One region of the Pseudobacillus sp. FSL P4-0506 genome, then DNA from elsewhere that is predicted to be linked to it. Evidence: predicted binding sites of a transcription regulator. Region 1 holds the regulator's gene; each other region holds the start of a gene.
What was found. Region 1 encodes LexA, which represses DNA repair genes until DNA is damaged. Its sites were predicted from a motif close to CGAACATATGTTCG; they were not measured.

Region 1 (7,356 bases):
ACAATCCTGTGGTAAACTATCCTCATTTATCCATGTTTCTACCATGCGATTAAAGAAGTCGGGCATTGCCAAAGGCGCTCCATGTCCAATATTAGGTATAACTATACCTATGCAATGAGAATTAGCATCTACAATATCCTTTGCGGATTTTTTCATGATGGCTTTTTCCTTCTCGCCTACAGTAACTAATATTTTTCCATTTGCCTTTTTAAAATCTGCGGGTATCCCAAACGATATGTTTTCTTCTAATACTCTCACAAGAGTGTCAGGCTTCATTTGACAACTTTCTTCATAATATTTTTCAAAGTAGTCTTTGCTTATATATAATGGTTTTGCTTGTAATTGTGAAAACCATCTATTTTTAATTAATGGAAAGGATAATCTGATAGTAGGTCGAATTAGTTTTTTAGCGTATGGAATGGGTCTGACAACAGCGCTATTTATTACGGCAAAATCAATTAAATCTGGTTTCATACTTAATAGTTGAATGATAACTTGAGAACCCAGAGAAAACCCAATTAAAATTACTTTCTTCGTTCCTGCTTTTTTCTCGATTAATTGGATCAATTCTACTGCACTAGTCTTTATGGAGAAATTAATTTTGTGATTGTTTAGCCCGTGTTCAGGTAAATCTGGAACAATGCAATGATAATGGGCGAAGTATTGAACTTGTTTATCCCACATCCAACCACTTACCCCACCACCATGTAAAAATAGCATCAAAGGAGCACTCTCATCGCCATGTTCTTGATATTGTAAGGCCAAATCATCCACCTCTCTTATCTAGGAATGTAAGTTTTGTTAAATGCTGTTAATCTATTATCCGATAAAACTTTTTGAAAAGTTAGTAATTAGCTTATGAAACAGCTTTTTATTGTTATTTTTTGGAGGATTATAATTTGATGTAGGAGTATAGCTATTAACGATAAAAATGAGGAGAGTAGAGTGGTTCGTTCACTAGAAGGTGTAAGCACGTTTGATGAACTAGAGGGTTGGATGGTTAAACAAGGAGATGAAACTGAATGTAGAAATAACGGTTGGTGGTAGTTTATGTTTTTTTGAATAGGAACAGGGAAAACATAAACCAAAAAGATCGGAGGGATGGAACAAAACACTAATTTTTTCTAGCTGTCTGTTTGGCAATCATTCAGAGGAATTACCCGAGCGTAGGAAGAGTAATTTTTTGGTCCTTTTTCTTCGATCTTGCCGTACATTTCTTATTATTTTTAGCGCTCTAGCGAGAAGTGGCCATACGCTTTTCGACAGTATGGCCTCTTGTGATGCTGACTTTTTGAGGAGTCTATTCCTGCCAGGTGTAGAAGCAAATTCAATAGAAATAAAGGAGGCGTAATGAATGAATCTTCTTTGCATCAAAGCGATGGAAGCATTTAAAAAAGATGCTGAACGTCAGGGGCAGAATAAAATCCAATTGGAAAGGATGAATGGCAAAAAAAGGACGGCAAAAATCCCTAAATAATGATTTGAAGAATCGTTAGATAGGGCAACACTGCTTTTAAGGTATGAGCGTATTAAAAAAAGGGCATGTCAGGTTTGCTCGGAGCCCTTATTTTTCCGAATTAGTTGATAGTAAAAATAAAAGCCCTGGCCCTATTATTCATGGAGGACCAAAAAGCATATTTAAGAAAGCAAAGAAAAGCAGATTTACAAAGTTTAAGCCATCTACGACAGATAAGCTCACCGAGGAAGAATGCCGATATATTGAAAATACATTAATCTTTTTAGCCCTTGATACAGACAAAATCAAGGGCTTTTTGTACAGTTAAATGTTTCTTGTAAAAGTTGTTTGGTTTTCTTTAGGCAAGGGCTTAACAAATAAAAAAGACCGCATGTCGATGACGATGTGAAGAAGGATTGGGAATAAAAGGGAGCCAGTAGCTAAATAAGTACGGGCAAAAATAAAACCAATGAACCCGGTAAGCAAGAGGCCTTTCCAGCCTTGATAAATGTGCCCAAATCCAAAAATAACGGCTGAGATAATGATTATATACATTGGTTGAATGTCAATTGGCAGACTCGACAGGTAATGAATAACAAACCCCCTGTAAATAATTTCCTCGCAAACACCTGCCGTTATAGCAACGAAGATAGATAATCTTCTTTCTTGTTTAGTTGTGGGCAATAAGTAGTCGATGTCTGCTGTTTGCTTGTTTAAGCGTTGTTGATAAGCCGGTATTTTCATTAGAACAAATAGTAAAATAAAGAGGCCTGCCAGAAAGCCGAAGATCATGCCGAGCGCTTCTGAATGGGGTTGCTGCGGAAGGGTTATTCCCATATCTTTAAACGTTATTTTTGTCATTACTATCATGAGAAGGATTGCTGCTACAATCGTCCATTCTGAATAAATGACAAATTTAAAGAATCTTACTCTCGAAAGGGTATCTTTTTTCTCCTTTAACGACTTTGTGTATTTAACGTCGAAGAAAGGATAAATTAAAAGAAGGAAAGCTAGTAATAAAGACTCTAAAATTAGTATTGACATATAAATTTACTCCTGTTTTACCTCCATTATCTCATGAGGATGGAAATTTATGCAACTAATGACCTAAATAACCTATCTTACTTTAGAGTAACTTAAAATTATTTTATTACTCTTTATTGCTTAATACACAAAGGTTTTTATGTTTTTAAGAATAAGTGACGGGCTAATCATTTATCGTTATAGTAGAAATTGGAAGAATGAATATAGAGAATAGAGGGGATGGACAAATGGGTAAAAAGCAGTTTGATTCTTCTCGGGAATATGCCTGCAAGCTTGATCAACAGGATGAGCTGGCATCCTTTCGCAACGAATTTTATATTCAAGAAGGAATCATTTATCTCGATGGTAATTCGTTAGGATTACTGTCCAGACGATCAGAGAAATCGTTGTTAGAGTTGCTAGATTCGTGGAAGCAGTTCGGAATTGATGGGTGGACAGAAGGGGGTTATCCTTGGTATGACCTCTCGGAGCGGCTTGGTGGGAAGCTGGCATCGTTAGTTGGGGCACGGCCTGAGGAGGTAATAGTGACTGGTTCCACAACAACGAATCTGCATCAGATGATTGCCACCTTTTATGAGCCGGAAGGCAAACGAACAAAAATACTGGCAGACGAACTTACGTTTCCTTCTGATATCTATGCGCTACGAAGCCAGATTCAGCTGAAAGGCTATCATCCGGAGGATCACTTGATTCGCGTACAAAGCCGCGATGGGCGTCTTATTGAAGAAGAAGATGTGATTGAAGCAATGACAGAAGAGGTGGCTTTAATCGTCTTGCCGAGCATCCTTTACCGGAGCGGGCAAATTCTTGACATAAAGCGCATAACGAAAGAAGCCCATAAACGCAATATTTTAATTGGCTTCGACCTGTGTCATTCAATTGGAGCAATTGAACACCAATTGAACGAATGGGAAGTAGACTTTGCGGTTTGGTGCCATTATAAATATTTAAATAGCGGTCCGGGCAGTGCCGGTGGATTATATGTAAATAAAAAACATTTTGGCAAGCTGCCAGGTCTTGCCGGATGGTTTGGTTCGAACAAAGAGAAACAATTTGATATGGAGCATACGTTCATGCCGGCAGAAGCGGCAGGAGCCTATCAGATCGGCACACCTCATATATTAAGTATTGCTCCATTGATCGGTTCACTCCAACTCTTTGAAGAGGCGGGTATAGAGAACCTCCGAAAAAAGTCTTTATGTATGACGCGTTATATGATCGAGCTCACTTCAGAAGAACTGAGCGAAGCCGGTTTTAAGATAGGGAATCCCTTGGAAGACAAGAGACGGGGCGGACACATTTATTTGGAGCATAAAGAAGCTGCACGGATTTGTAAAGCGTTAAAAGTGAATGGAGTTATTCCAGATTTTCGAGCTCCTCATGGGATCAGGCTTGCTCCAGTCCCTTTATATAACACGTATGAAGAAGTGTGGAAGGCGGTGCAGATTTTAAAGAAGATTATGAAGGAGGAACAATATAAACAGTTTGAGAATGAACGTGGCATTATTGCGTAAGTGGGGAACTCAATCATCAATTTTTTCTGCCTCTGGCCTATAAAGGTCCAGGGGTTTTTGGTGGTTGAAGAGACTCTGACTCTCTTGCTTTTAATCTAGCAATGGAACTTTCGATTGTTGTTCGGTGAATGGCTTTTCTCATTAAACAATCATATCTTCTTTAGGCTCGTCATATGATAGGTTAACTGCTATTCTATTACTCTTGCAAAAAAGTTAAAACTCCTTTCCGCACAATAGAGCAGAAAGGAGTTTGTCCAGCAGTTAATGGATATCCCGGTAGACGCCAATCACTTTGCCAAGGATAGTAGCAGACGACAGAATAATTGGTTCCATGGATGAATTTTCAGGTTGAAGGCGAATAAAGTCTTTTTCTTTAAAAAAGCGTTTAACGGTGGCTTCGTTTTCCTCGGTCATCGCTACAACTATTTCGCCATTTTTGGCTGTCTGTTGCTGGCGTACGACGACATAATCACCATTTAGAATGCCGGCTTCAATCATACTGTCGCCCATGATTTCCAGCATAAATACATTGTCATCGGCAGGTGCAAGCCGCTCCGGTAAAGGAAAATATTCTTCAATATTTTCGATGGCGGTAATAGGCATTCCGGCTGTTACTTTCCCGATTAATGGCACACTTACTACTTTTTGTCTCGGTACGCTTTCTTCCAATTCCAATATTTCGATCGCGCGTGGTTTCGTTGGATCGCGGCGGATCAGTCCTTTGCTCTCCAGACGAGAAAGATGGCCATGGACAGTGGAGCTGGATGCCAATCCAACTGCTTCCCCGATCTCGCGCACGGAAGGAGGATAGCCTTTTGCTTTAACTTCAAGCTTGATGAAGTCCAAAATATCTTGCTGCCTCTTCGATAATTTTGTCATTTGTCTGCACCTCTTAGATTATCTCTTTTCTGTATTATAACATGTCACTTTTTAGGATACAAACATAAGTTCGAATGAAATCTTGACTCAAACAAATGTTCCTATTAAAATAAAGATAAATATACGAACGAGTATTCGCTTGAAGGGGATGTTGAATGATGAAAGTGTTTGTTAAAAAGAATTCTTTTGTTCTGTTATTTATGGCTGTTACAATTATGGCAGGAAGCATGCTGATCTTTAATGTGAGTGAGAAACGTCTTCCTTACGAAGAAATCACCGTACGGGAAGGGGACTCTCTCTGGAGCATTGCCAGACAGTATAATAACAGCAAGGAAATGGAAGAAGAGGACTTTATCATGTGGATACAAAAAGAGAACAAGCTGCATTCCGTTAAAATATTACCGGGAGACACTCTCGTTATTCCCATTACTTCGCATTCATCTCATACTGGCGGCCAGATCGCTTTTAAAGGAGAGTAATTTCAAGTGAAAGCTATTATATATTGCCGTGTAAGCACAAAAAAAGAAACACAGGAAACGTCGCTTCAACGGCAAGAGGAAGAACTGCTCAGCCTTGCCTTCCGAAAAGGATATGAAGTGGCAGCGGTGATTAAAGAGCAAGTGAGTGGCTATGAATTAGATCGGCCGGGAATGCTTGATTTGCTAGATCTAGTGAAAAAGGAATCGATTGATGCTGTACTGATTCAGGATGAAACACGAATTGGACGAGGCAATGCTAAAATTGCTTTGCTGCACTGCTTGTTTAAAGAAGGAGTAAAAGTATTTAGCATCGCTGATGATGGAGAGCTGCAGCTGTCAGAATCAGATTCAATGGTTATTCAAATTGTTAGCATGGTAGAAGAATACCAGCGGAAGATTCATAATTTAAAAATCAAGCGAGGAATGAAACGGGCGGTAGAAAACGGTTTTCGACCTGAAGACAATTTAAAGAATAGAGGAAACCCAGCCGGAAGAGAGAGGAAGGAAGTGCCGATGGAAGAAATTGTCCGTCTACGCCGCAATAACCTTACTTTCGAAGAAATAGCTGCTACTTTAAACGGCTTTGGTTATCGGGTATCTAAGGCGACAGTTCACAGACGATTTAAAGAGTATGCTGAACAGGCGGATAAAGATCTTGAATAGGCATCTTTCTTGTTTATTCCTTTCCCTTTTAATAAAATAAAGGCAAGAATATATTAAAGAAAAAGAAAGGAGAGTCTGCTGATTTATAACGAATTGGCAGTAACCCCATCTATGCTTTCTCAAGATAAACTAGCTCGTATTAATGAGCTTTCCAAGAAATCAAAAACTGAAGGGCTGTCCGCAGAGGAACAAGCAGAGCAGACAAGCCTGCGCCAAGAATACTTACGTGCTTTTCGCTCGTCCATGAAAAATACAGTGGAATCGGTGCGTATTTTTGATCCTGAAGGCAATGAAGTGACACCTGAAAAAATTAAAGACATTCAAAAACGTAAAAGAATGCATTAATGAGCCGGCAAACGCTGGCTTTTTTATATGGAGTAAACGGAAAAGAAAATGACAAATAATAGATCTTCTCAGACATCTTGTATATTTTGATAAAGACCTATATATTAAGAAGGAACAATATTTGTAAGGAAAGGGAGTTTTCCATGTTTGATACAGTTGATCAATTAGCAGTGAATACGATCCGCACACTTTCTATAGATGCGATTGAAAAAGCGAATTCTGGGCATCCGGGTCTGCCGATGGGAGCTGCTCCAATGGCTTATACATTGTGGAGCCGTTACATGAACCACAACCCGAAAAATTCAAAATGGTTTAACCGTGACCGTTTCGTTTTGTCAGCAGGACACGGGTCTATGCTGTTATATAGCCTTCTGCATTTATCGGGCTATGATTTATCAATGGATGAAATTAAAAATTTCCGCCAATGGGGCAGTAAAACACCAGGACATCCAGAATACGGACACACGGACGGTGTAGAAGCAACGACCGGACCTCTTGGCCAAGGGATTGCCATGGCAGTTGGAATGGCAATGGCGGAGAGACACTTAGCTGCCGTCTATAATAAGGACCAATATAGCGTAGTCAACCATTATACATACACACTTTGCGGTGATGGAGACTTAATGGAAGGTGTGGCTTCCGAAGCTGCTTCCCTTGCAGGTCATCTAAAGCTCGGCCGGTTAATTGCTTTATATGATTCCAATGATATTTCTCTTGATGGCGATCTTGATAAGTCCTTCTCTGAAAGTGTGAAAGACCGCTTTAAAGCCTATGGGTGGCAGTATCTCCGTGTTGAAGATGGAAATGACATGGAAGAGATCTCCAGAGCGATTGAAGAAGCGCAAAAAGACGAATCACGGCCAACACTGATTGAAGTAAAAACAGTTATCGGATATGGCTCACCTAATAAATCCGGTAAGTCAGACGTACATGGAGCGCCGCTTGGCGAAGATGAAATGAAGCTGACAAAAGAGTA
Region 2 (7,356 bases), 150 kb from region 1:
TCAGCACTGGGCAAAGAAGGAAATTCATTCCCTTGCTTCAAAACTGATTACAAGCGGAAAAACGGAGGAGCTATTCGCTCCAGAACAAAAGTTAACAAGAGCAGAATTTGCTGTCTTACTAGTTCGTGCGATGCAAGTACCGCTGAAAGAATACGAGGGGATTTTTAAAGATGTCCCAGAAAGCAAGACTTGGGCAGCTGCTCAAATTGAAGCAGCCAATCGAGCAGGGATAGTATTCGGAAAAGAGGGAGGAGTATTTGATGCTGATGCCAATATTACCCGTGAACAAATGGCTGCTATGATTATTCGTGCAATTGAGTATCAGCAGCCGCAACTGCTAGATTCATTGAAGTTAAACCAATCATTTAAAGATGACAACCGCATAAATAATTATGCCAGGGTGCCTGTCAAACAAGCTGTAGAGCTTGGTCTTATTAATGGTTATAAAAATGGCAAGTTTGAACCGAAAAAGGATACAACAAGAGCGGAAACAGCTGTTGTACTTTATCGAATGCTGAACAAATTAAATAAAAATTAATAAAGAAAAGCCAGCAAAAATGATTTCTATTGCTGGCTTTTTGTTTGATTTTTTCCTTTTTTTCTTGCGAATCCGCAAATGTCCTGTGTTTCGGACATCCATAATCCGTAACGGCAGAATATCGCTGATCCGCAAGCCAGAATTGATGCCAAACGTAAATAAAAAATAATCCCGATACGGTTGATGCAACAACCACTTCTTAATCATCAGGATCTTTTCTGGGCTCTGGATCGGTTCCACACTATTTTGTCCTTGTTTCGTCGTCATAAAAGGTTGCCTCCAGTTGCTATAAAAGATGGATTATGTCTCATTTAGTACGACTATACAATGCAACGCAATCGCTATTATGTCGCATTTGTGTTTTTATATCCTTCCATATATGCAAAAAAGGTAGGAAAGTTGAATATGTTATATTTTAATTAAATAGATAGCAATAATATGAGTTCATCTAATTATTTAAAGACCTAAGTAGCATAAAATATTTCGGAGGCGTTTAATGAAGAGAAATCCTCGAAAAATAACTATATTTTCAACAGGTATACTCTTGCTTTTTATATTTTTTGTTTTATATGATTACTTCAAATTTAATGAGCTCAATTGGATCGAAAACTTTTTGAAGTCTTTATTTATATTAACTTTTGTAAGAATCTTGAGTTGGTTATTTGATAGTAAAAAACAGCAAACGTAATCAATGACGCATAAAAGAAAACAGCCCTCAATGAGAGAGCTGTTTTCTTTTTAATTCCCTTTATTTCACAAAACTTACTAGTGTCTCTGTGGCTTGTCTCTCACGAGTCCATTTCAGGGAACACATAGTAAAACACCTCAGAATTTAAAATTCACTTAATTCAGCTGATACGTGTATCAGTTGAATTAGTCTTCGGAAGGTTTGCGAAATACTTTGATGTGTTGCTTTTTCATGTTAAAAGTAAACTCTATGTCCCAACCAGACTTTTTAACTTTAATTACATCTTCTTTAAAGTAAAATACAAACGCCGTGTCTAATTCTTCATCAACAATTAAATAATTAGGGGCCTCGTTCCAAAGTGAGAACTCTGCATTAGTGTATAATTTCCAACCATTATTTAACTCGTGTTGTTTCATGTGAGGTAGTTCACTGAATTTTTCCATTTGTTTTCTCCACGCTTCTTTTGGTGATTTTAATTCTCCGTTTGATTCTTCATACATAGTCTTACACCTTCTCGTTATTATAAATTTTCTATTTTTATTGAATAATCTACTTGGCTAACTAAAGAAGAAACAGCCTATAATTTTGAGTCTGACACCGAACCAAAAAAGCTGTCGGTTTTAACTTCTAAAGATCGGGGCATCTCTAATAAAGCATAATAACCATGATGTTGCATTGACAACTTTGTTTATTTTATATTCCATCCGGTTGTTTGATTAGTTTAAAATCTTCATCATCAAGTGCATTTCCCCTACTTATATGCAATTTCCACTCCTTATCTTTCTTTACAAGATGCATAGGTACTTGCTCAACGCTGCCATCCTCGTACTCTATTACTGTAATAACGGTTGCTTTATCTTCTGTTACACTTTTGACATTCTTAATTTCATAGTCCTCTAATGGTGAAACACCTTCTTCAAGTGTTTTATATGTTTTTAGCTTCACTTCGCGATCATCATTAAAACGATCATCAATAACTAAATCAACCAAACTTTCATGGTCTTTTGCTTTAACTAACTCTATATACTCTTTTACAAATTTTTCTGGAGAAAGACTGCCTTGTATCTCAGAGTTTGTTAGAAACGGAGTAACTACAACAGCGATTGCTGCAACAGCTAGAAACGGAACGAACCAAAGCTTTCTCATTTAATCCCACCACCTTCCATTTTATGATTATGTTACCATTTAGAGTTAAGATAGTTAAGCTTATTTATTTTTTTCATTTAATTTAATAAGAGCCCCTCGTAAAATTTAATAATTCTTCTGGATGCTTCGTTACAGAAACAACACAATTACCACTATGTTACATTCTTAACTTTGTTTTTCTTATATACCGTCTGGTTGTTTAATCGGTTTAATTAGTGCATAACACATTGATATAAAGAACATAAGTTCGTATAATTATTTTAAAAAGGAACTAATGTTCCTATATGGAGGTATCCAAATGTTATATGAAGATAGAAAAATGCTAAAGTGGCAGGGGTTTATGTTGTCGGAACATACAGAACAGCTCCAAGAAACTAAACCTGTTGTAAAAGAAATAGCGATAGATGAACAGCAAAAAGAAGTGTTTGATCGAGTTTTACGTCATGCCTATAATCAGCAATTGCCTGTCACGGTTCATTTAAATACGTTTGGTTATCCGTATATGGAAGTAACGGGTGTCATTCAATCCTTTCATCACAAACCTAATCACTTGAAAGTTTTAGGAAAGGGAGTGATATGCACAAAGGATATAGTGGCGGTAGATTTTGCGAATAAGAAGGATGAAGGAGATGGATATTGATTATACGTTGCTCCCTAAACGTTCTATTCTTTGCATAGACGTTAAATCTTTCTTTGCCAGTGTAGAAGCTGTCAGGCGTAAAATACACCCTCTGGATGCCTATATTATTGTGATCGCCAATAAAAATAGGTCTGGTTCAGTGGTATTAGCTGCTTCTCCACGAGTGAAAAAGGAATTTGGCATCCAAACGGGTTCCAGAGCCTTTGAAATCCCTCATGATCCACGATTCATACTGGTGGAACCGTCTATGAAGCTTTATTTAAAAGTAAATAAAATGATCATAGACATCCTTAAACGTTTTGTAGCAGATGAAGATTTGCATATTTACAGTATTGATGAAGCATTCCTTGATGTGACAGCTTCCAGAAAGCTGTTTGGAAACAAATTTGAAGTGGCTCGCACCATACAGAAAGTCGTTTTTAAAGAATTAAAGTTAGTCGTCACGATTGGAATTGGCGATAATCCTCTTTTAGCAAAACTAGCTCTCGACAATGAAGCAAAGAATGCAGCGAATGGGCTTGCTTATTGGTCGTATGAGAATGTCAGTGAAACGATCTGGAAGATCGAATTGAAAGATATGTGGGGAATATCGACAGGGTACATACATAGGTTACATCGTTTAGGGATTCATTCTGTCTATGATCTGGCTCATGCTGATCAACATAAGCTGAAAGACCGGCTTGGCCTAATGGGCTTACAACTTCACTACCACGCATGGGGAGTAGATTATAGCATTTTATCTGAAAAGCCCCAAGCGAAAGAAAAATCATTTTCTAAAAGTCAGATATTACTGCGTGATTATTACAACGAACGAGAGATTATGATTGTGATTCATGAAATGGTGGATGAAGTAGCGATGAGACTTCGTTTGCACCACGTAGCAGCCGGGAAAATCGCTCTTGCTATTAGCTATTCTCGGGACATTGAAGAAAGGGGATTTACACATCAAACACAGCTGCCTAGACAGACAAACTGCACGAAAGACCTGAATACTCAATTTGAAAAACTGTTTAAAAAATATTGGAGAGGACAGCCGATCCGGCAAATTTATGTGGGATGCGGCAAATTGGAACCGGCCTTGTATGAACAAATGGATTTATTTAGTACAAATGAAGAACTGGAAAAAAAACATGCACTTGATGAGGCCATGGACGAAATAAGGTTCCGTTTTGGGAAAAGTTCAATCTTTTGGGCGCATAGCCTGTTGCCAGGAGGAACCTTCCTGAAAAGATCCAATCATGTTGGGGGACATAGAGGGGAATAGAAGAAGGATATTCAATAAAAGCAGCTGAATAGTTACTCGAAGAAATTGCCTCCATTTGTCTGTCTTTTGTTTGGTCATCGACATTATAGCGGACGGGCGATTTTTTGTATTAAAAGAGCTGTCCATAAGTCAGTTATCCCGACTTATGGACAGCCTCTTAAAATGATTTGTAAAACATATTAAATCGTTAACAAATGATGACTTTCAGAATGACTGTAAACAAATTTCCCATCGACCATCGTTGCTACTACTCTAGTGTTTGGAATTTCATCTGGCGGGATTTGGAAAATATTTTTATTCATGATGATAATATCTGCGAATTTTCCTTCTTCTAATGTGCCTAATTCATGCTCTCTAAACACACTATAAGCAGATCCTTGTGTATAGGCTTTTAATGCAGCAGCCACGGTGAAACTTTCTTGTTCATTCCATGTATGTTCACCTGTGTGATCCATTCGAGTAACCGCATGGTAGATTTGTTTCATAGGATCTAAGGACGCAACTGGAAAATCCGTCCCGAAAGCTACATCAGCCCCTGCTTTCTTTAAGGATTCGCCAGGATAAATATAAGGGTATTTCTTCTCATCTACTCGGGTTGTATGGCTAGTTATAGGCATGAGGGCTAAATGAGAAGGCTGCACGGATGCAATCACCCCTAAGTCTTTAAATCTCTTTATATCACCTGGATGGATAATCTCAATATGCTCTAACGCATGGCGAGAATCTCTCTCTCCATTTTCTTTTCGTGCTTCTTCAAACATATCCAATCCTATATGAACAGCCCCGTCGCCAATGGCGTGAAAGCGAATTTGAAACCCTTCCTTATCTGCTTCCAACACCCATTCTGTCAACTGTTCCACAGAAAAAACGGTTTCTCCTTTTGTATCTGGTCTATCTACATAAGGATCAAGCATATAAGCCGTATGACCTGTAACTACTCCATCAATAAATTGTTTTAATCCGGTAAATTTTAATTTTTCTGATTGATAGCTATCACGTAATGTTTTTGCTCTTTCCATCTCTCCATTTAAAGCAGGATAGAGATGGATACGTGCCGTTAATTTACCCTCGTCATCAAACTTTTTAAAAAGATCAAACCCTTCATTCAGGCTAGGATACAGATCATTTACTGACGTCACACCTAGTTTAGCAGCGTGCTGAAGGAAAGACGCTAGCAATTCCTCTTGTTTTTCCCTAGGAAATGCCATTGCCTTCTCTGAAACTAAAGAGATCGCTTTTTCAATGAGGATCCCGGTCGGTTCTCCCATCGTATCTTTTTCAATTATTCCGTATGGGGGATTCTTCGTTTGACTATGAATATTGGCTACTTCCAAAGCTTTACTATTGACCCATGCATAATGAAATTCCGCATGATATAAAAAGACTGGACGCTCCTTCACTACGTTGTCAAGCGTAGAACGGTGGGGAAACTGATGATTCTCCCAATTGTTGCTATCCCAGCCATTTCCAATAATCCATTCATCTGCAGGGTTTTTTTCAGCAAACTCTTTTACCATCATGACGGCTTCTTCTTCAGAACGTGCAGACTGTAAGTTAACACTGAAATCATTAGTTAAACTTCCACTCAACAGATGAAGATGAGCATCATGGAACCCTGCTGTAATAAGTTGATCTCCAAAATCTAATTTTTTTGTGTCAGACCCTATAAAGGGTTGCATCTCGTTTGAGTCGCCAACCGCCACAATTTTGTTTCCTTTTACGGCAATTGATGCAGGAGAAGGCTGATCCCCTAAACCTGTAAAAACTGCTTGACTCGAAAGAATGATATCTGCTTTTGTCATTTTAAACCCTCCAATTATATAGTATTCAGTAAATTATGCGGATAAATCCATTTCTGGCGGCCTCTTTTTGAATCCCTTTGTTAGATAAGTTAAATAAATAACACCAGCCAGAGCCCATATACTCCCTAAAACTTTGGAGTAAGTATCTAGGTTTAGTAACAGCCATATATCTAAAACAGCCCCTATTAATGGCACAATAAGATAGAGGACTGTCCCTTTTATGGTTCTCTGTTGTTTTCGGATAAAGTAGTGACCGATAACCGAAAGATTAACAAATGTAAAGGCAAGAAAGGCTCCAAAGTTAATGAATGAAGCGACAATTGTCAAACTCAGCACCAAGGCTAATAAGGAAATCAAGCTAATGACAAGAATGTTGTTAACCGGGGTGTTTAACTTAGGATGCAGGCTTCCAAAAAACTTTTTCGGCAATTGACCATCTCTGCCCATAGCATATAGAACACGAGCCCCACTCGCTTGGGATACCATAGCTGACCCAAAAATACCAACTGCAGTAAGTGCAAGAAAGAGCGCGTCTACAAAATTCCCGCTAATTAACAGAATGATTTCATGTGAGGCGGCATCGGCATTTTTAAAAGACATATAATTTGGCCAAACATTATGTGCAATATAAGAAACGGTTGTAAAAATTAAGCCGCCAACTATCGTAATGATGAACACAGCCCGTGGAATATTCTTTTCAGGTTGAATGGTTTCCTCAGCAAAAGTCGTAACCGAATCAAAGCCAAGAAAGGAAAAGCAAAGCAAAGCAGCTCCAGCAATAATGAAAGAGAATGATTCTTTTGGGTTGTAAAAAGGAAGGCTTGTAAACAGTTCTCCTGTTCCTTCCCCTTGTAAAATCGACCGAATGGCCAAAACACAGAAAAGGATAATGAACCCTACACCAAAGATAGTGATCAATATGTTTGCGCCAGTTGCTAATTTAATCCCTCTGATATTGACGATGGTTACTAACGTTAACATCAATAAAATCCATATGTAACTAGGAATGGACGGAAAGGCCGCCTGATAAAATATACCGAATAGTAAATAGTTCACCATAGGAATAAGCAGATAATCCATTAAGAGCGACCATCCTACCAAAAAACCGACATGGGGATTAATCGACTTTTGGGTATAGGTATAGGCGGATCCTGCCACTGGAAAGGCTTTAGCCATTTGCCCATAACTATAGGCTGTAAATAGCATAACAATCGTGGCTAGAATATAAGCACCCGCCACCATTCCATGTGAAATCTGCGCTGCCACTCCATATGTGCT
Region 3 (7,356 bases), 790 kb from region 1:
TAGCAATGGATTGGATGAGTGAGACTAGAGCTTCTAAAAAAGATAAATCGTATGCAAGCAAGTACGGATTATATGGTGTCTTCCGTACTTTTTTATACTTCTCTGACCTGCAGGTGGCCACTTGCTAGATGCAGCGTTAGGGTTGCCGGGAATTTTGTTTGGCTTGTTATCACTCGGTGTCTTATACCATGTGATTCACCCCATGACCGCTAATAGTATTCGTGCAGGCTGGGGAGAATGGGTACCGGAATGGCTTCTAAAGAAAATAACAGAGTGGGTAAAGTCAGAGTTAGAGGCAAAGGTAAGTCGAGTTGAGGGGAGAAAAGGGCGAAAACGGTTGGAGGGAAAGATAAATGAGTAAAATTGCAGACTTGTCCCATCATCAAGGGGATATTGACTGGAGCAAAGCATCAAAAGAATTGTCCCTCGCTATTCTCAGGGTTCAAGACGGGTCCCGAGTGCGGGACCGACAATATAAAAACTATGCAGCCGGAGCTAAAAAGTATGGAGTGCCATTTGGCAACTATGCTTTTTGTCGCTTTGTTTCTATTAGCGATGCCAAAAGAGAAGCGCAAGATTTTTGGGAAAGGGGCGACAAAGAAGCGCTATTCTGGGTGGCTGATGTGGAAGTAAAAACGATGGACGATATGAGAGCCAGTACACAGGCTTTCATTGATGAGCTACGAAGATTGGGAGCGAAAAAAGTGGGACTGTATGTCGGTCATCATACGTACAAGCTGTTTCAAGCAGACAAAATCAAAGCAGATTTTGTTTGGATTCCACGTTATGGTGGAAAAAAGCCCGACTATCCTTGTGATCTACACCAATATACTGACACTGGTCGCTTGGCTGGTGTAAAAGGGAACGTAGACTTGAATCAGCTAATAGGAAACAAACGGCTATCATGGTTTTTGAATAAGGAAGAGACAAAGGCTGCTGTCGTTACAGAAGGAAAGTACCGTATCTATACGGGTGCTTTTAAAACGAACACAGAAGCGGAGAAGCAAGCCAAACTAATCGGCGCTAAGTTGGGATATAAACCATTTGCTAAGGAGAAAAGAATCTGGACAGGCGTGTTTAATACGCTGGAATCAGCTTCGACAGCTCAACAGAATATTTCCCATCACTTTGGATTTAATCCACAAATTAGAGAAGAAAAATAAGAGAAGAGCTCCTGGTCCTTAGTGGATAGGGAGCTTTTTTTAATTTTGCTTATTCATTTAGGAATCTCTCTGAGAGTAATTTTTACTGCTTCTTCAGTCTTGGTAGTATATTTAATCTCCACAAAAACCCCAAATTCTCTACTGTTGTCTTTTAACCATAGTTTAAGCTTTTCCGTTTGCTTATGTATCATTCCATTAGCACGCGGCTACAAATAGTGTTCTTGAGCTTCGGACATATCTTGCCAAAAATACAGACTTTCTTTTTGGTGCAGCCATCTTTCTAGACGGTGAGCCGCAAAAGAAAATTCAACCGTAAAAGTTCGTGCCAGTAAGTAAATTACTTCTTGTTTCCGCCAAGGGAACTCTAATTGTTCCATCATAAAGGTAGGAATACAAAAGTGTAGGGCAAAGTTATTAGCCTGCCACTCTTGTAATTCGATAAAGGGAGGAGGGAGGCACATTTGGTTGCCGCAATGTCGCAATAAATGCCCTAATTCGTGGCCAAAATCTTGCCATTGGGCTTCTGGAGTTAAGTGCCGATTGATAAGAATGAGAGGTTGTTCCGGCATATGAATCGTTTTACTAACACCGCCTATGTATTCCACATTTACACCTAGTCGACTTGCAATAAGTTCAATCCTTAGTTGTTCAGGTTCATAGATGTGAATGGATTGATATAAAGAAAAAATGTAATCCTCCAATCTTGTAGAATAGGCCATTGGCTTCACCTTGACATTTTTTAGAACGTACGTTCCTTTTTTGTAGCATAATAAAACCCCCAATCGGTAGAAAGGGGAGTGCGAGGAAATCAAACATTTCCTCAATAAGAAAATGGTACCACTTTTGTGATAGGATGAAAAGATATTAAGGGAGGATGTCTACTTTTATAGAGGTAAGGAGCAAAACTCATTGTGGTTGAAGAACGAGGGAAATATTTTAAGTTAATTGTCCTTTTAGATAAAGTAGCGATGCAAAATGATTGTAGAATGCTTCTTGTTTTCAATGGTTGAAACCATGTAAAGACTTAGAGTCAGATAGTCCAAGCAAACGATTAAGTTTTGGAGGTATGCTTAATGAAGAGAGGGATTACTTTTGAAATACCAAATGAATACGGAAGTTTACTTGGGGATCTATTAGAGCCAATTGATATTACTACATTTAATTGGCGAGTAGATGATGGAGACTCGTATCTAGTAGATGATGATAATTTTGAGGAAGCACTTTTCTCAAAAGACATTATTAAGGGGGATGAACTCAAAAGTCTAGAAGATAATAGATACTCTATAGAAAAATGACACGAACTCTAAGGCGTTATCAAAATGAGAGGGAGAGTGGAGTAAGTGTGTTATTTTATACATTTAAAAGTAACCGAGGAAGGTAAAAAGATATGCGCTGAAGAATTAATGAAATCAATTTCTGATAAAAGTAACGATATAAAAATTGAGGGTCAATATCCTAACTTCACATTAACCGATGGCATGTGTTCTTGCAATTTTGTTCATAAAGATGGTAAAAAAATCACGCTGGATAATAAGTTCTTTCAAAACATTCTTTCGGACAAGTCAATTAAGAATATATTAGTTGGTTGGACTTGGGGTGAACGTCTCCCTCAATTGGAGAACAAATTAAGTATGGACATTAAAGAATTTATAGAAATAAATAAAAAAGCAAAATTACAATCAGATACTTGGTACCACCTATTTGATTCAAACAAATACAATAAGTATCAATAACTATGTTTAGGTATTACTGATTAAAAAATTAGGCTTTTCATTGACGAAGGTTTTAGTTAAGTAGTTAAAGGGATCTCCTATTGGAAGCTCTTTTTTGATTTCGATATTGTGACATTACGTGAACTGGAATGGCAAAATATGAGTTAGACAGTATAATTGATTAAATAATATGCTATGAAACGGAAGTGAAGAAATTTTGGAAAATTGGATTCTATTAAACGAGAAAGAATATGATGACATTTGGAACAGATTCTGCAAAGAATTTTCTTTTAATCCCAATACAGATAATCGAAATTCGTATAAAGTTCCAAGTCCTTTTGTTATTTATGACATATCAGATTATTTTAAGGGTTATTGGGATGATTGGGATGATGAAGATCACATTGATTTAGAGAATAAGCTAATATCGGCTTTCATTGAGTGTACAAATGAAGATGATTATATCTATGCTTTGGATTGGCAACATGATGGATATTGGGTAAATCCCAGGTTAGAGTTTATAAAAGATGAGTTCGATGAATGGCTTGTTCCCTTTTTTCCAAATGGAGATTATTATTTTTTCTTACAGAAAGATTTTGAATGGGGATATTTATCCCATCCGTGGCAACGATCTATTTGTATCTTTGGAGAAAAGTTTGTTAAAAGCTTGAGAGAATCAAAACCCAAAATGTTAAAAAGAATCCTTAGTGAAGGATAATTTTTAATTTCCTGTATCGAGGATTATGTTAATCAAAGAAAGGACCAGAGTTTCTAACTGAAAAGCTTTAAATATTCTTATACTTTCAGCAGCTGTATCATTGAAAACAAGGTTCGAATATTGAAAGTAAAGATTGATTGAAATCCTATTTTTCAGAACTTTTTCTTTAACTATAGGGGTAGGTTGCTTGAATAAGAGATACTGTAATTTATTAGGAGACAATCATTAAACAGAGGTGTTTATTATGGTTCCAGCGATAAATGATTTGATTATTAGTTGCCATTATTCCCTTTTAAGCGCAATACCCAACAAACTAAGAGGGCTAACGGTATCATTAGAAAACGAAACGCTGTATTGGAAAGGCTATTTTGACGGTGAACCAACTGAGGAAGAAAAAGAAATATTAAGCATTGCCTGTACGGAGGTAGTAGCTGATTTCCCCATCATTAAGGTTGTTGAAGAGGAATATTTAAATCATACATACCCTTTAAAAATGGAAATGCTGCAATTTTGGGCTTTTTTAAGATGGGAACAAGATTAACTCTCATTAAACTAACGGGTGCTTTAATGCAATAGAGACTATTGAAATTGATCAATAATTACAAAAGTAATTTGAAAAACACTTTATTTTGACCAATTTTTTTCAAAATAAAGTGTTTTTCAGTGGCTGTAGATAAGGGTTATAGTGAACTTTTAGTCCAGCGTAATTTAAATGTTACAGATGGAGTTCTAGAAATCTTCTGTTTGTAAATATTTACCTATGACATGGGGTATGGTAGAATCATTCTAAGAATTGAAGAATAGGAGATAACCCATTGAACAAATATTCGCTATTCACAGCTGTAACAGCTATCACAGTAGTCATATCTAGTTTAGCAGTTCCAGTGAGCGCAGAGTCGAACCATCCATTTGTAGATGTAGGAAGTCAATATGATGAAGCTGTCAGCTTTTTATATGATATAGAAGTAGTCAATGGTATTTCGGCAACAAAATTTGGTACAAACCAAACGTTAACACGAGGCGATGCAGCCGTTATTTTAGCTAATATGCTCATGCTTGATACAAAAAATGCACTTGATGCAGGTTTTAAAGACTTAAATACCCGCGTAAGAGGATCTGTCAATGCCCTTGCGGAAATCGGTGTGATTTCTGGTGTAACGAAAACACAGTTTAAACCAGGACAGATTCTAAGCCGTGGCGCCATGGCTAAATTTCTGGTAACAGCATATGAATTGGAGAAGCATGCAAAGCAAACTCCATTCACAGATGCCAGTGGAGAGTTCAAGCCTTATATTGAAGCTTTATATGAAACCGGAATTACATCAGGCAAGACTCATACATCTTACGGTACAAACCTAAATATTACTCGTGGCGAATTTGCCAATTTGTTATATAGAACGTTTTTCTTTGTATTAGGAAAAGAAAGTTTGTATATCCCATGGGTTACAAATGCGCAAGTGATTTCTACTACTCAAACGAAAATTAATTTGACTGAAGCAGTACCGAAAGAATATACAGCAGGCGATGTAATGGCTTGGCTGCAATTCAATGTTCAATATAGCAACGGAAGTGTAGTGGAATTTGATCCTACTTCTTATTCTCTTACGGCTGACCGTAAAGCTCTCGTGATTGATCACACGAATCTATCATTAGCCGGTAAAAAAGGAACGATAATCATTAAAGACCTCAAAGCTAAAACAAAAACTTCGTTTGATTTTACAGCAGTGAAAACATCTTCAAGTGCAAATGTGGATTCTTCGTTTATCCATACCGAAGGTCTGCCTGCAACACAAGCAACAAAGTAAATAAACACTAGAAAATCCACATTATGCGGGTTTTTCTAGTGTTTTATTTTTTAAGAGCTACCATTTTTATCAACACACGAAGGGAGTGACCCGGATTGTTAAAACTTTTCATAGTCCAGAAGACTACTATCTCAATGAGAAAGAAAAAAAGATAAGTGGGGTTACTCTTGCTGCACTTTTTGAAGTAATTAAATAAAAAGGAGTCCAAGAACTGATGAGACGGATCTCTAAATTCATAAAAACACTTTTCTTTGGAAAATATGAAGGTTTTGCAAACCAATTAGGTTTTACATCTTGGAATGAAGTCTTGGAGAATACCTTTAGTATCTTTCAGCTTCCTCCGGATTGTTTCTATTTTGCCACACAGTTATTAGACGGAACATGGATTGTTTGGAATGATGAAGGTTATCCTCCATATGCGTTTTTGAAATTTAATACTTGGAATGAAGCTATTAAATATTTAAGAATGATATTTAATGAGAATGGATACCCAGAAGAATATTGGAATCCTGAAGGGTTTGAAGAGTATGAAGATGTGTTTAACAATCTTCCTGATAAAGACAAAAAAATCGAGTAGTTAACTTCTGACATCGAGGGTTATGTTAATCAAAGAAAGGACCAGAGTTTCTAAATGAAAAACTTTAAATAACCTTATACCTTCAGCAACTGTATCATTTAAAACAAAGTTCGGTTATTTGAAATAAAGATTGATAAATTACGAGTGAATTTGATTGAAAGTCCTATTTTTATGATTTTCTTCCTCAACTAAAGGGACAGATTATTTGAAGAAGGAAACAGATAAAATAATAGATATAGAGAAATTGAAAGTTACAAATAGAGGAGGAAAAATGGATATTTTTGAGCAATTAGAAGAATTACAAAAAGATTTAAATGAAAAAACCTTGGACGAAATTGAAGTTAAATATTATCAACTCTGCTTGAAACTTGCTGGTATTAAGCTATCTAATGAAATAAAGGAAGTAGACTTATATGCCTATACTGATGAGTTAAAAATCGGGCTAAATAAAGCTTTAGATATTGCAAAAAGCGAGTCAGCTAAAGCTATTTATTTTGAGTATGACTTAGATAACAATTGGGATAGTACATTTTTTATTTGTGAGGAGTATAGTCCTTTAGAAGATAATGAAGAGGACTGGGCTTGTGACTGGATTGAAGATCTGGAAGGTCCAAGTTTAGAACGTTTCAGTGAGATTTATTCAAAAAATGGTTTTGACGGTAGTAATGTAGCAATTGGTTCGACCATTTATTTAGTCACGAGAACCGTTGTATCTTATGTCAAAGTCTTTAAAGAACTATCCAGCACAAGTTCTATTCCTGTTTGCATAGCTTTCCATGACCAAGACCCTATCTTGAGGGTCAAGTAGCATCTACATTTTGCCCGTTACTTAAATTATTTTTCAACACTATGAAGGATCTTTCTATCAAAGATCCTTTTTGATTTCAGGTAATATGTTGTTAGGTGAACTAGAACTTCATGGAATATACAGCCCTATTTCTTCTAACTTCGATGATAATTAGTTAAATATTTTTTTATCCAGGTATCCATTTGCTCTTTCTTTATTTCTCCTTCATGTTTAGCTAGTATTTTTCCGTCATTCCCTATTAGAAAGGTAGCAGGCAAGTAGTAAACATTATAAGCATTGGTCATTTCTCCTGTTGAGTCTTGTAAAACTTCAAACGTAAGTCCCTCTTGCTTAATATAATTTAATACAGTCCAGTAGGGTTCTCTCATATTAACCGATAAAACTTCGAATCCTTGGTTTTTATAGGTTTTATAAGTTTTTTCAATGAGTGGCATCTCCCTCTTGCATGGTTCACACCAAGATCCCCAAAAGTTTACTAAGACTAGTTTGCCCTTTATGTGACTGGGTTTGGTTTCTTTACCATCAATACTTTTTAATGAAAAATTAGGGGCTTTATCACCTATTCTTAGATGT

Region 2: a site for LexA is predicted at 2,609-2,622, ahead of MKZ02_RS15730 (YolD-like family protein). Genes of this name have one in related genera too.
Region 3: a site for LexA is predicted at 1,905-1,918, ahead of MKZ02_RS12585 (ImmA/IrrE family metallo-endopeptidase). Genes of this name have one in related genera too.

What each region holds. Positions count from the first base shown of each region.
Region 1 covers NZ_JBBOOI010000001.1:3,297,999-3,305,354, reverse strand. The annotation lists gene MKZ02_RS16390 (alpha/beta fold hydrolase) at 1-765, opposite strand, end outside; gene MKZ02_RS16385 (hypothetical protein) at 1,355-1,477, shown strand; gene MKZ02_RS16380 (CPBP family intramembrane glutamic endopeptidase) at 1,781-2,500, opposite strand; gene kynU (kynureninase) at 2,728-4,014, shown strand; gene lexA (transcriptional repressor LexA) at 4,276-4,893, opposite strand; gene yneA (cell division suppressor protein YneA) at 5,049-5,372, shown strand; gene MKZ02_RS16360 (YneB family resolvase-like protein) at 5,379-6,035, shown strand; gene MKZ02_RS16355 (DUF896 domain-containing protein) at 6,147-6,380, shown strand; gene tkt (transketolase) at 6,524-7,356, shown strand, end outside.
Region 2 covers NZ_JBBOOI010000001.1:3,144,918-3,152,273, reverse strand. The annotation lists gene MKZ02_RS15750 (S-layer homology domain-containing protein) at 1-538, shown strand, start outside; gene MKZ02_RS15745 (hypothetical protein) at 524-805, opposite strand; gene MKZ02_RS15740 (hypothetical protein) at 1,412-1,726, opposite strand; gene MKZ02_RS15735 (hypothetical protein) at 1,920-2,372, opposite strand; gene MKZ02_RS15730 (YolD-like family protein) at 2,671-3,012, shown strand; gene MKZ02_RS15725 (Y-family DNA polymerase) at 3,002-4,276, shown strand; gene MKZ02_RS15720 (amidohydrolase) at 4,456-6,078, opposite strand; gene MKZ02_RS15715 (APC family permease) at 6,112-7,356, opposite strand, start outside.
Region 3 covers NZ_JBBOOI010000001.1:2,503,421-2,510,776, forward strand. The annotation lists gene MKZ02_RS12565 (hypothetical protein) at 1-128, shown strand, start outside; gene MKZ02_RS12570 (hypothetical protein) at 122-361, shown strand; gene MKZ02_RS12575 (glycoside hydrolase family 25 protein) at 354-1,163, shown strand; gene MKZ02_RS12580 (DUF3889 domain-containing protein) at 1,217-1,354, opposite strand; gene MKZ02_RS12585 (ImmA/IrrE family metallo-endopeptidase) at 1,370-1,882, opposite strand; gene MKZ02_RS12590 (DUF2691 family protein) at 2,237-2,458, shown strand; gene MKZ02_RS12595 (hypothetical protein) at 2,504-2,896, shown strand; gene MKZ02_RS12600 (DUF2716 domain-containing protein) at 3,093-3,593, shown strand; gene MKZ02_RS12605 (hypothetical protein) at 3,838-4,134, shown strand; gene MKZ02_RS12610 (S-layer homology domain-containing protein) at 4,409-5,398, shown strand; gene MKZ02_RS12615 (hypothetical protein) at 5,613-5,975, shown strand; gene MKZ02_RS12620 (hypothetical protein) at 6,181-6,783, shown strand; gene resA (thiol-disulfide oxidoreductase ResA) at 6,918-7,356, opposite strand, start outside.